3 regions of the Gryllotalpicola kribbensis genome follow, and region 3 is predicted to be linked to each of the others. Evidence: predicted binding sites of a transcription regulator. Region 3 holds the regulator's gene; each other region holds the start of a gene.
What was found. The regulator HrcA, encoded in region 3, represses chaperone genes, less so after heat shock. The targets are predictions, from matches to a motif close to TTNGCACTCGNNNNNNNCGAGTGCNAA.

Region 1 (4,261 bases), on a different contig from region 3:
CCTCGCGACGACGCTGCTCATTCCCCAGAAGGCCTTCCAGGCGGGCGGCCCGGCGAACGGCCGCGCCCTGGCCTATCTCGCGCACGAGTACCTCGGGCCGGCGTTCGGCAGCGTCTACGACCTGTCGACCATCCTCATCCTGTGGTTCGCCGGGGCATCCGCGATGGCCGGCCTGCTCAACCTGGTGCCGCGCTACCTGCCGCGCTACGGCATGGCGCCGCAGTGGGCGAGCGCGGTGCGCCCGCTCGTCGTCGTGTTCGCCCTGATCGGCTTCCTGATCACCCTGGTCTTCCGCGCGAACGTCGACGCGCAGGGCGGGGCGTACGCCACGGGCGTGCTCGTGCTGATGTGCTCGGCCGCCCTCGCGGTGACGATCTCGGCGTTCCGCCACCGGCAGCGCGCACGGATCTGGTCGTTCGGCTTCGTCACCGTGGCGTTCCTGTACTCGACGGTCGTGAACGTCATCGAACGGCCGGACGGCGTGCGCATCGCCGCGCTGTTCATCCTCGCGATCCTCGTCATCTCGCTCGTCTCGCGCGCCAAGCGCTCGTTCGAGCTGCGAGCCTCAGACGTGACCTTCGACGCCGTCGCCGAGGCGTGGCTGCTGGAGGACGCCGAGGACGAGTCCGGTGTGATCCGCATCGTCGCGCACGAGCCGGGCCCCGACACGAAGGACGAGTACAGCGCCAAGAGCAAGTCGGAGCGCTACTTCAGCCACATCCCGCAGGGCGCCCGGCTGCTCTTCATCGAGGTGCTGCCGAAGCCGCGCGTGCAGCAGGACGCCTCCGACTTCGTCGAGCCGCTGCTCGTGCGGGGCGTCGAGAAGCACGGCTACCGCGTGCTGCAGCTCGAGAGCATCTCGGTGCCGAACGCCATCGCCGCGGTGCTGCTCGAGATCCGCGAGCTGACCGGCATCGTGCCGAGCATCTACTTCCAGTGGAACGAGGGCAACCCGATCTCGAACATGGCGCGCTTCCTGCTCGACGGCACCGGCGAGATCGCGCCCGTCACGCGCGAGGTGCTGCGCGAAGCCGAGAAGAACCCTAAGCGTCGGCCGATCGTACACGTGAGCTGACCTGCCCGATGAAGTGCTGGAGGCGCTCGTACACCTCGACCGACTCGGGGTGGCCGGCGTCCTGCTGCCACGTGTGCTCGGTGTTGCGCGCGTCCCAGCCGTAGCTGACGAACTCGACTGGGATGCCCGCGCGCTCCGCCGCCTTCACGAAGTTGACGTTCGCGCGGTAGAAGATGTCACGCTCGCTGGTCGTGACGAGCACCGGCGGGAAGCTTTCGTCGACCCATTCGATGGGACTCAGCCAGCGCGATGCTCGCTGCAGCGACGCCGGCTTCATGCGGTGCCTGCGATAGCCGGGAAGCAGCATGCGCACGAAGTCGTGGCTCATGATGAACCCCGGCTCGAAGACGACGGAGAAGTCGACCGCGCCGCAGTGCAGCACCAGGCCGCCGAGCTCCTCGCGGGTGACGGCGGGGCGCAGGCGGAAGTGCGAGGCCAGCTCGGGCCGGGTCGTGGTCGCGCCGAGCAGGGCGGCGATCTGCGCCCCGGCGGAGTCGCCCCCGAGCACGATCGTGCTCGGGTCTCCGCCGTGCTCGGCGATGTGGGCGACCACCCAGCGCAGCGCCTCGTTCGCGTCGTTCAGCATGTGCCGCATGCCGAAGCCGCCGCCGCGCAGTCCGGCGCGGCGATAGTTGACGTTCACGACGACGATGCCGGTGGCCGCCTGCACGGCGCAGTACTTGGTGAGCGCCGACTTGTCGCCGCTCGTCCAGCCGCCGCCGTGGAAGTAGACGTACACCGGGAGCGCCGCGGTGTCTCCGGCTTCGCGATGCGGCGTCAGCACGTCGAGCCGGTGACCGGGGTGGCCGTCGCCGACGTAGTCGACGTCGAGGAGGTAGTCGACCGTGCTCACCGGCGTCGCGTTGAGCTTGCGCGACTGCCACGGCGCGAAGGGCAGCATCATGGCGGTCCATAGCCAGGGACCGACCGGGAAGGGCGCCGAGCGGCTACCGGAGCGCCGTGACATCGATCAGCGCCAGAAGAGCGAATGCATATGCGGATGCCGCGTCGGCGGCCTCGAAGTCGTGGTCTGCGCCACCGCTGTGCGTCGTGACGCGCCAGGCGCCGTCGGGACGCGCGGTCAGTGCCCGGAACGCGCCGCCGAGGCGCTCGCGCAGCTGATCCTCGCGAGGCAGCCACAGCGCCTGCTCGAGCGCGACGGAGTCGAGCGCCCACTCGGTCGTTCCGTTGAAGCCGAGGATCGTGCCTGTGTCGAACTCGTGCGGCTCGATGGTCATGTCCGAGACGGTGAACGTCTCGTCTGAGGCGAATTCGGGGCCTTCGATGCGGAAGAAGTCGCCCGGAGCGGGATGCCATTCCAACCCGGCATCCCGCAATTGCCGAGCGAGTGAGCTTCCGATCACACGCTCATTATGACCCCGCGAAACCGACCGGGAGCCGGGTGCCCGCTGAACGTCGGGTATGGCGGAATGGATCTGGCACTCTCGGTGTTCGAGTGCTAATGTCAGTCCTAGTTGAGTCGAGGTGGCTCAACCTTGGGACTACAGAGAAGGAGCTGATTCACATGGCAATGAACTTCGATCCCTTCCGCGAGTTCGACCGCCTGGCGGGCTCGTTCCTCGACCGCCCCGCCGGCCCGCGGCTCATGCCGATGGACCTCTACAAGGACGGCGAGACCTACGTCCTGTCTGCTGACCTGCCGGGCATCGACCCGGGCTCGGTCGACATCGACGTCGACGGCCAGCTGCTGACCATCCGCGCCCAGCGCACGCTGGCGACGGGCGAGGGCGTCAAGTGGCTGACCCGCGAGCGCCAGGGCGGCACGTTCCTGCGCCAGCTGAGCCTCGGCCAGGGCATCGACACCGAGAACATCACCGCCGACTACTCGAACGGCGTGCTCTCGATCACGATCCCGATGAGCGAGAAGGCCAAGCCGCGCAAGATCGCCGTGAGCTCGCGCGCCGAGACGACGCACCCCGCCGTCGAAGAGGCGCACAGCGAGCCCGCTGGCGCATAAGCACGGAAGCAGAAGGACCCCGGTTCGCCGGGGTCTTTCTCGTATCGGGGGCGGATGCCTCGCCTGCGCTACCTCGTCACCGCGACGAGCTTGCCGCGCACGTGGCCGGTCTCGAGGCGCGCGTATGCCTCGGCGAGCCGCTCGATCGGGTAGATCGCCTCGATCGGCACCGTGACCTGCCCGTCGGCGACGAGGCGCACGATCTCGCCGAACTGCTCCATCGTCGCCTGCGGGTTGCCGACGCCCTGTGCGCCGCGATGGCCGCGGGCGGCGATCGTGTTGATGCGCTCGAGCGGCACGCCCAGGGCGAGCGCGGCGTCGACCGAGTCGGGCCCGTTGTTGTCGAGCGCGGCGGTGAAACCCTGGGGCGCGGCATCCCTCAGCCTCTCGACCAGGCCGTCGCCGTAGGCGACGGGCGTGACGCCCAGCTCGCGCAGGAACTCGTGGTTGCGCTCGCTCGCCGTGCCGATCACGGTCGCGCCGCGGAGAACCGCGAGCTGCGCCGCGATCACGCCCACTCCCCCGGCGGCGGCACTCACGAGCACCGTATCGCCGGGGCCCGCGCCGACACGGTCGAGTGCCGCGATCGCCGTGCGCCCTGCGACCGGCAGGGCCCCTGCCGTGTCGTAGTCGAGCGCCTCTGGCTTCTCGATGAGGACGCCGTCGCGCTCGGCATCCGCGCCTTCTGCGGCGATGATCACGAAGTCGCCGATCGCGCGGTGGCGGCGCCCGCCGAGCACGGCCTCGCCGAGCCTAAAGCGGGTGACGCCCTCGCCCACCTCGTCGATGTCGCCCGCGAAGTCGAACCCCACCCCCGTGCCACCAGGCGTCGCGGCCGGGTCCGTGATGCCGTAGTTGGCCGCGGACTGCGCCGAGTGCATGATCTTGTAGTCGACCGGGTTGAGCCCGTTGGCGCACACGTGCACGCGCACCTCGCCCGGGCCGGGGTGCGGGGGCTCCTCGTCGACGATGCGCAGCACCTCTGCCGTCGGGCCGAATCGGTCGAATCGCGCAAATCGGGCCATAGAGCCAGCCTCTCATCTTGCGGCGGGCGGGTGCGGCGCCCGGCCGCCTGGACCGCCGCGGCGGCCTCCTCGCCGATCGTGGCCTAGCGTGGTGAGGGTGACCGACAACGCACCCGTTGCCAAGAGGATCCCGACCGAGCGCACCTTCCACGGCGACACCGTCGTCGACGACTACGAATGGCT
Region 2 (4,261 bases), on a different contig from region 3:
AGGTCGCGGCCGAGCGCTGCGCTGAGGCGGGCATCGCTCTGCGGATTCCCGCGCTGTCGCTGTGCACCGACAACGGGGCGATGATCGCGGCGCTCGCCGCGCAGCTGATCATGGCCGGCCACGAGCCGTCGACGCTCGATTTCGGGGCGGATTCCACGCTCCCCGTCACAGACGTCCAGGTGCGCTGAGATCCGTTGACACCCACTCGGGCCCGCTGGGACGATGGGGCTTTACAGCGGGCACACAGCCCGCGCTGAAGGAGCGTCATGTCTGACCCGCAGAACCCTCCCCGGCCGCCCGAGGAGCCGACCGTTCCGGCAGAGCCTCAGGAGCCCACGGTGCCGGCCGAGCCGCAGGAGCCGAGCGTTCCCGCCGAGCCTGACGAGCCGACGGTTCCCGCCGAGCCCGACACCCCCCTCGTGCCGTCGGAACCCCCCGCTCCGAGCGAGCCCGAGCCGGCGACGACCCCCGTGCCGTTCGAGCCAGAGTCGCCCTCGATCGTCCCGCCCGAGCCACCCGTCGCGCCCGAGACCCCGACCGCGCCGGAGCCGCCGGCGGCACCGCCTGCCCCGTCGTTCGAACCGCCGGCCCCACCCGCCCCGCCTGCGCCGCCGAGCTATGGGCCGCCCGTGCCGCCCGCACCGCCTGCGCCGCCCGTGCCGCCGTCGGCGGAGTCCGCCGGCCCCGTGCCCGGCTCGTACACGCCGGGCGAGCAGGCGCCCGTGCCGCCGCCGGCGCCGCCCGCGCCGGCATCCGATCTCGGCACGCCGCCCGCCGCGCAGTTCGCGGCCCCGCAGTACGAGCAGTCGCCGTACGAGCCGCCACAGCCCGTCGGCGCCCCGGTTCCCCCGCCGGCGCCGGGGTACGGGCCGCCGCAGCCGCCGCAGCCGCCCTATGGCGCGCCGGGGCAGCAGGGGTACGGTCCGTACGCCGGCTCGGGCTACGGCCCGCGCTGGAACGTCTCGGCGATCGTGTCGATCATCTCCACCGGCGTCGGCGTCTTCCTGGTGCCCTTCGTCGGCCAGATCGTCGGCATCATCTTCGGCTTCGTCGGTCTCAACCAGATCAAGCGCACGGGTGAGAAGGGGCGCGGTCTTGCGCTGACCGGCATCTGGGTCGGCATCGGAACGCTCGCGCTCTTCGTGCTCTTCGTGATCATCGTGGTCGTCATCGCGGTCGCGGCGTCGCAGAGCGGAACGTCCTACCGCTACTAGCGGCGATCGGAGACGGGGCCCCGCTGCGGCGGGGCCCTTTCGCGTGGCTAGAGCCTTTCGGCGAGAAGCGCCGTGTGCCGCCCCGCGACCCGGGTGAGGATCAGGGTGGCGGACGCGTTCCCCTTGAGCGCCAGCCGCGTGCGCAGCTTCGCGGGGTCGACGTCGACCCCGCGCTTCTTGATCTCGAGCGTGCCGATACCGCGCTTGCGCAGCTCGGCCTTGAGCTCCTTCTCGTGGTAGGGCAGCCGCTCGACGATGCGGAAACCCTGCGCGAACGGCGTGCGCTCGGGTGCGTCGGCGGTGACATAGGCGATCCCTTCGCTGATCATGCGCCCGCCGAGCGAGCGGGCGAAGTCGCCGATGAGACGCGCGCGGATGACGGCGCCGTCGGGCTCATAGAGGTAGTCGCCGAGCTCGCCCACCGGCTCGTCCGCGCTGTCTTCTGGTGCGGTCAGTTCGTGCGCGCCGGCGGCGTCGAGCACGAGCGCCGCGCGGGTGATGCCCGGCCGCGCGAGCGCCCCGAACCACAGCACGAGCTCGACGACCTGGCCGCCGAACGACACCCACTGCGCCTCGGCCGAGCCCGGGATGAGCTCGCGGTCGAACCCGGGGCCGAGCTTGACGCCCACGGGCATCCGGCTTGCGGCATTGAACACCCAGTCGAGCGACGGCGACCAGTCATCGGAATCGGTGAGGCGGCGGGTGTCGCTGTGGCCCGCCGTGCGGCGGGCGGGGTCGAGCCAGAGCCCGTCGACCCGTGCGATGTCGAAGGACTCGGCGTCGCCCTGCTCGACGGCGGCGTCGGGGAAGGGAGCGAGGTTGTACGACGCGATCGCGGCCGTCACCTCGTCGCGATCGAGCGCGGTCACCTCGAGTCCGAGCGCGGCGAGGGCCATTGCGTCGCCCCCGATTCCGCAGCCGAGATCGGCGACCCGGCGGATGCCCGCTGCGCGGTACCTCGCCGCGTGCCGCGCCGCGACCGCGAGCCGAGTGGCCTGCTCGAGACCCGCTTCGGTGAACAGCATGCGCCCGGCGAATTCGGCGAACTTGCCGTGCGACCCGCCGGCCTTCGCGCGCAGCTTCGCCTGCGTCAGCACCGCGGCGACGAGGGCGGGGGAATGCCCCTCGGCGCGCAGGGCGGCCACGAGCTTCACCACGTCGCGCTGCGACTCGTAGGGCGGCAGCGAGTCGAGGAGCGTCAGCCCCGCGGGGCTGAGGAGTTCGACGAGTTCGTCGCGAAGCATCCGCTCACCTCGTCCTGCGTGCGTCACATTTGGCACTCGCCTTGCAGGAGTGCCAGAGGGGGTCCTAGACTCGGCTTAGCACACTCGGTATGAGAGTGCTAACCCATGTCTTGAAGTACACCGTACAAGAAAGAGGTCTACCGTGTCGGTCTCCATCAAGCCGCTCGAGGATCGCATCGTGATCAAGCAGGTCGAGGCAGAGACGACCACTGCGTCGGGTCTCGTGATCCCCGACTCCGCGAAGGAGAAGCCGCAGGAGGGCGAGGTCCTGGCCGTGGGCCCCGGCCGCATCGACGACAACGGCAACCGCGTTCCGCTCGACGTCGCCGTCGGCGACCGCGTGATCTACTCGCGCTACGGCGGCACCGAGGTCAAGTACAACAACGAGGAGTACCTCGTGCTGTCGGCCCGCGACGTGCTCGCGGTGGTGGTCCGCTGACCGCGTCAGCGACAACGTTCGTGCGCTGAGTCGCACCACGTCGGTGGAGCCCGGGCTATGGCCCGGGCTCCACTTTTTTGCAGGTGGACCGGCCGCCGCGGCGTGGCAGGCCCCGTTCCGCCCGTAGCTTTGGAGGATGGCGCCCCGCGAGCACGACACGACCAGAAGCGGCCTGCTGTTCGGCTTCGGTGCCTACCTCATCTGGGGCATGCTGCCCCTCTACTTCCTGCTGCTCGCCCCGGCCGGCCCGTTCGAGATCGTCGCCTGGCGCATCATCTGGTCGCTCGGCTTCTGCGCGATCGCGCTGACCGCCACGCGCGGCTGGGCGCGGCTGTGGGCGCTCGTGCGCAGGCGCCGCATCCTCTTCACGCTGGCCGGCGCCGGCATCCTGATCTTCATCAACTGGCAGACGTACGTGTACGCCACGTCCTCCGGCCAGGTCGTCGAGGCCGCGCTCGGCTACTTCATCAACCCCATCGTGCTCGTCTTCCTCGGCGTGATCGTGCTGCGCGAGCGGTTGCGCCCGCTGCAGTGGGCGGCCGTCGGCATCAGCATCGTGGCGGTCGTCGTGCTCACGATCGCCTATGGCGCGTTCCCATGGATCGCGCTGACGCTGGCGTTCTCGTTCGGACTCTACGGCTTCGTCAAGAAGCAGGTGGGCGGCGAGGTGGATGCCCTCTCGGGCCTCACCATCGAGTCGGCGTGGCTCGTGCCGGTCGCCGTCGTCGAGCTGATCGTCGTCGGCACGACGGGCGGCGGCGTGGTCTTCGGCACCGCGGGCGCGGGCAACACGGTGCTGCTCGTGCTCGCCGGTGTGATCACCGCGGTGCCGTTGCTGCTGTTCGCCTCGGCGGCACGTCGTCTGCCGCTCGTCTACATGGGCCTGCTGCAGTACCTGACGCCGATCATCCAGTTCATCATCGGCGTCGCGGTCGAGCACGAGCAGATGGAGCCGGCGCGCTGGGTCGGCTTCATCGTGATCTGGGGCGCCCTCGTCCTGCTCACGATCGACCTGCTGCGGGCGTCGCGCGGGTCGCGGCGCGCCTTTACACGACCGTAACGCCCCGGAACCATCCCCGCTCTTTTCGGCGCATAGCGTGACGAGGCAACGGGGCTTCACCCTGCCCCGTGAGTCACGCACACATTCCTCGTAAGGAGCAGCATGAGCAGCTCGCATTCCCGGCGTCTCGCCGTCGGAGCCATCGCCACGGCCGGGGCTGTCGCCCTCGTCCTGAGCGGTTGCTCGTCCAGCCCGTCGTCGACGTCCGGCTCGAAGGACCTGACGCTCAAGATCGGAACCATCCTGCCGCAGACCGGCACGCTGGCCACCCTGGGGCCGCCCGCGATCGAGGCCACCAACCTCG
Region 3 (4,261 bases):
TCGGCCCGATCACCGTCGACGCGCCCGTGCGCGTCGTCTACGTCATCGACGACCCGAACCGCGTCGGCTTCGCCTACGGCACGCTGCACGGGCATCCGGCGAGCGGCGAGGAGGCCTTCATCCTCGAGCACCGCGACGACGACTCGGTGTGGCTCACGGTGCGCAGCTTCTCGCGCCCCGCCTCGTTCGGCTGGCGACTGCTCGCGCCTGTGTACGCTCAGGTGCGCAAGGGCATCACGGCGAAGTACCTGCGCGCGCTGCACCCCATCAACGCGGCCGACTGACCGTGCCGTCCGCTCTTCCCCTCGGCGACCCCGCGCCTGAGGACGGCCGTCTGCCCGCGCAGGCAGCCGCCGGTGCCGAGGCGCGCGATTTCGGCGTCTACCTGCATGTGCCGTTCTGTCGCGTGCGCTGCGGCTACTGCGATTTCAACACCTACACCGCTACCGAGCTGCGTGGGGTGAAGCAGGCGGATTACCCGGACCAGGCGATCGCCGAGGTGCGGTTCGCCGCCCGCGCGCTGGAGGCATCGGGCGTGCCGGGCCGCGCCGTCTCGACCGTCTTCTTCGGCGGCGGCACGCCGACGCTGCTGCCGCCCGGTGACCTCGCGCGCATGCTCGCGGCCGTGCGCGACACCTGGGGGCTCACCCCGGGGGCCGAGGTGACGACCGAGGCGAACCCCGACTCCGTCGACGCCGCTGCGCTGCGGCAGCTCGCCGACGCCGGCTTCACGAGGGTGAGCTTCGGCATGCAGTCGGCGGTGCCGAGCGTTCTCGCGACGCTCGAGCGCACCCATGACCCCGAGCGGGTGCCGCTCGTCGTCGAGTGGGCGCGCGAGGCCGGGCTCGACGTCAGCCTCGACCTCATCTACGGCACTCCGGGTGAGAGCCTCGACGACTGGCAACGCTCACTGGACGCCGCGCTCGCCTGCGCGCCCGATCACCTCAGCGCCTACGCGCTCATCGTGGAAGAGGGCACCAAGCTCGCCAGGCAGATCCGGCGCGGCGGGGTGGCCGAGCCTGACGACGACCTCACCGCAGACATGTATGAGCTCGCGGATGCCGCGCTGGCTCGAGCCGGCTACGAGTGGTACGAGGTGTCGAACTGGTCGAAGGGGCCGGGGCACCGCTCGCGGCACAACCTCGGCTACTGGCGCGGGGCCGACTGGTGGGGCGTCGGCCCGGGCGCACACAGCCACGTCGGCGGCGTGCGCTGGTGGAACGTCAAGCACCCCGCCGCCTACGCCGCGCGCGTGCTGCAGGGCGCGTCGCCGGCGGCCGGCCGCGAGACGCTCGACGACGAGACCCGACGCGTCGAGGACATCCTGCTGAAGGTCCGCATCGCGGAAGGACTGCCGGTCGCCGAGCTCGACCGCGCCGCCCGCCCGGAGGTCGCCGGGCTGATCGCCGAAGGGCTGATCGACGGGGCGGCGGCGATCGGCGGCAGCATCCGCCTCACCCTGCGCGGCCGGCTGCTCGCCGACGCGGTCGTGCGCCGGCTTACTTGAAGAAGCGGATCGCCAGCGGGTAGGTGTACGGCTCGCCGCGGCTCGCCGCCAGGGCGCCCATGATGCTGAAGACGATGTTCACGATCCACGCGGCCGCGAGGATGAAGAATCCGACCAGCACGAACGCGAGGATCCAGCCGATGATCTCGACGATGATCAGCGTGATCTGGAAGTTGAGCGTGGTCGTCGCGTGCTGGCGGATGAGCGGGCCGCGGTCCTTGAAGACGACGTAGACCACGATCGCGCCGATGAGACCGGCGAAGAGGCCGCCGGTGACGAGGTTGAGGCCGCCTGCGATGACGTGCGTGAGGATCGCCCAGGTGCGCTCTTCGCTCTGGCGCAGCGGCGGCGGTGTGTACGACAAGGTGTGCGACCTCCATGACGCTAGTTTCGAGTCAGCGTAGCCGGGTTAGTATTGGCACTCATAGGTATTGAGTGCTAGTCGGGCGAAGGGAGCGTCGTCGATGGTTTCGGAACGTGGACTCGCAGTGCTCCGGGCGATCGTGCAGGACTACGTGGCCACCCGCGAGCCGGTGGGCTCGAAGACGATCGTTGACAAGCACCGCTTCGGCGTCTCGGCCGCCACGATCCGCAACGACATGGCTCTTCTCGAGGACGAGGAGCTGATCGCCGCCCCGCACACCTCGTCCGGTCGGGTGCCGACCGACAAGGGCTACCGCGTCTTCGTCGATCAGCTGGCAGACATCCGCCCGCTGTCGCCCGCGCAGCGGCACGCCATCGAGATCTTCCTCGGCGAATCCGTCGACATCGACGACGTTCTGACGCGCACCGTGCGCGCGCTCGCCCAGCTGACGCACCAGGTCGCGCTCATCCAGTACCCCTCGGTCTCGCGCGCCCGCATCCAGCACCTCGAGTTCGTCGCCCTGGCTCCCCGCCGCGTGCTGACGGTGCTGATCGCCGACACGGGCGTGGTCGAGCAGCGCGTCGTCGAGCTGAGCGTCGACTACGACGACGCGGCGCTGCGTGCGCTGCGCGACGCGACCAACGCCGCGCTCGTCGGCATGCCGATGGCGGATGCCTCGGCGGTGCTGCCGGCCATCGTCGACGGCTTCCCCGAGACGCTGCGCCCCCTCGCGGGCGAGCTCGTGGAGTCGGTGGGCGCGATCATTGGGTCGACGCGGCAGGAGCGGCTGATCATGGCCGGCACCGCCAACCTGGTGCGCACCGAGCACGACTTCACCGGCAGCATCTTCCCGATCATGGAGGCGATCGAAGAGCAGGTCGAGCTGCTCAAGCTCTTCGGCGAGATGGCCGCCGAACAGCACGGCGTCGGCGGCAACCGCGACGTGAGCGTGTCGATCGGCCGCGAGAACGAGCCGTTCGGCCTCGCCGAGACCTCGGTGCTGACGACGGGCTACGGCGCGGCGAGCGGGCCGGTCGCTCGGCTCGGCGTGCTCGGGCCGACGCGCATGGACTACTCCACCAACATGGCCGCCGTGCGGGCTGTCGCCCGCTATCTGAGCCGCGCGCTCGGCGATCAGGCCTGAGAATCCACGAACACTAAGGAGCCGCCAGTTCATGGCAGCAGACCACTATGAAGTCCTGGGCGTCGAGCGCGACGCGAGCGCCGACGAGATCAAGAAGGCGTACCGCCGCCTCGCGCGCGAGCTGCACCCCGACGTGAACCCCAGCCCGGAAGCCGCGGAGCGGTTCAAGCTCGTGACGCACGCCTACGACGTGCTGTCGGACCCGCGGCAGCGCGAGCAGTACGACCTCGGCCCGCAGGCGGGCCCCTTCGGCGGCGGCGCGCAGGGCTTCGGCGGCTTCGAGGACATCTTCTCGACCTTCTTCGGCGGCGGTGGCAGCAGCCGTGGACCCAAGTCGCGGCGCGAGCGCGGCCAGGACGCGCTGCTGCGGGTCGAGATCGACCTCGCCGATGTGATCTTCGGCGCTCACCGCGACCTCGAGGTCGACACCGCCGTGCTGTGCGAGCGGTGCCAGGGCTCGTGCTGCGAGCCCGGCACGCACCCCGTCACGTGCGACATCTGCCACGGCACGGGCTCGATCCAGCGCTCGGTGCGCTCGCTCCTCGGCAACGTCATGACCTCGAGCCCGTGTGGCACGTGCCGCGGCTACGGCACCGTGATCGCCACCCCGTGCGTCACCTGCCAGGGGCAGGGCCGCGTGCGCGCCCGCAAGACCATCCCCGTCGACATCCCCGCGGGCGTCGACACCGGCCTGCGCCTGCAGCTGCCCGGCCACGGCGAGGTCGGCCCCGCCGGCGGGCCGAACGGCGACCTGTACCTCGAGATCAAGGTCAAGCACGACGACGTCTTCAGCCGTGACGGCGACGACCTGCTGGCGACCCTTGAGGTGTCGATGGCCGACGCGATCCTCGGCACATCCACGACGTTCCAGGCCCTCGACGGGCCCGTCGACGTCGAGCTGCACGCCGGAACGCAGAGCGCCGAGATCCTCACGGTCAAGAACCGCGGCATCACGCGGCTGCGCGGCAACGGCCGAGGCGACCTGCGCATCGGCATCCAGGTCGTGACGCCGACCAAGCTGGGGCGCGGCGAGCGTGAGCTGATCGAGCGCTTCGCGAAGCAGTACAAGGGCGACAAGCCGAGGCTGTCGCAGTTCCAGCAGGGGCTGTTCGCGAAGATCCGCGACCGCTTTCTGAACCTCTAGGCGCGGCGGTGGCCAACTTCTATCTCGTCGAGGCGCTCGCCGGCGCGACCGTCGGCGGCCTCGTCACGGTCACGGGCGCCGAGGCGAAGCACATCGCGACGG

Region 1: the regulator HrcA is predicted to act here: its motif matches at 2,512-2,538, upstream of ABD716_RS01625 (Hsp20/alpha crystallin family protein).
Region 2: the regulator HrcA is predicted to act here: its motif matches at 2,488-2,514, upstream of groES (co-chaperone GroES).

Annotation. Positions count from the first base shown of each region.
Region 1 covers NZ_BAABBX010000002.1:78,048-82,308, forward strand. The annotation lists gene ABD716_RS01610 (APC family permease) at 1-1,075, shown strand, start outside; gene ABD716_RS01615 (alpha/beta hydrolase) at 1,044-1,979, opposite strand; gene ABD716_RS01620 (hypothetical protein) at 2,023-2,439, opposite strand; gene ABD716_RS01625 (Hsp20/alpha crystallin family protein) at 2,601-3,053, shown strand; gene ABD716_RS01630 (NADP-dependent oxidoreductase) at 3,122-4,078, opposite strand; gene ABD716_RS01635 (S9 family peptidase) at 4,176-4,261, shown strand, end outside.
Region 2 covers NZ_BAABBX010000015.1:91,542-95,802, reverse strand. The annotation lists gene tsaD (tRNA (adenosine(37)-N6)-threonylcarbamoyltransferase complex transferase subunit TsaD) at 1-188, shown strand, start outside; gene ABD716_RS09850 (DUF4190 domain-containing protein) at 267-1,214, shown strand; gene ABD716_RS09845 (class I SAM-dependent methyltransferase) at 1,262-2,458, opposite strand; gene groES (co-chaperone GroES) at 2,601-2,897, shown strand; gene rarD (EamA family transporter RarD) at 3,034-3,957, shown strand; gene ABD716_RS09830 (ABC transporter substrate-binding protein) at 4,060-4,261, shown strand, end outside.
Region 3 covers NZ_BAABBX010000016.1:121,568-125,828, forward strand. The annotation lists gene ABD716_RS12850 (DUF1990 domain-containing protein) at 1-284, shown strand, start outside; gene hemW (radical SAM family heme chaperone HemW) at 287-1,507, shown strand; gene ABD716_RS12860 (DUF4870 domain-containing protein) at 1,500-1,871, opposite strand; gene hrcA (heat-inducible transcriptional repressor HrcA) at 1,972-3,015, shown strand; gene dnaJ (molecular chaperone DnaJ) at 3,047-4,159, shown strand; gene ABD716_RS12875 (16S rRNA (uracil(1498)-N(3))-methyltransferase) at 4,168-4,261, shown strand, end outside.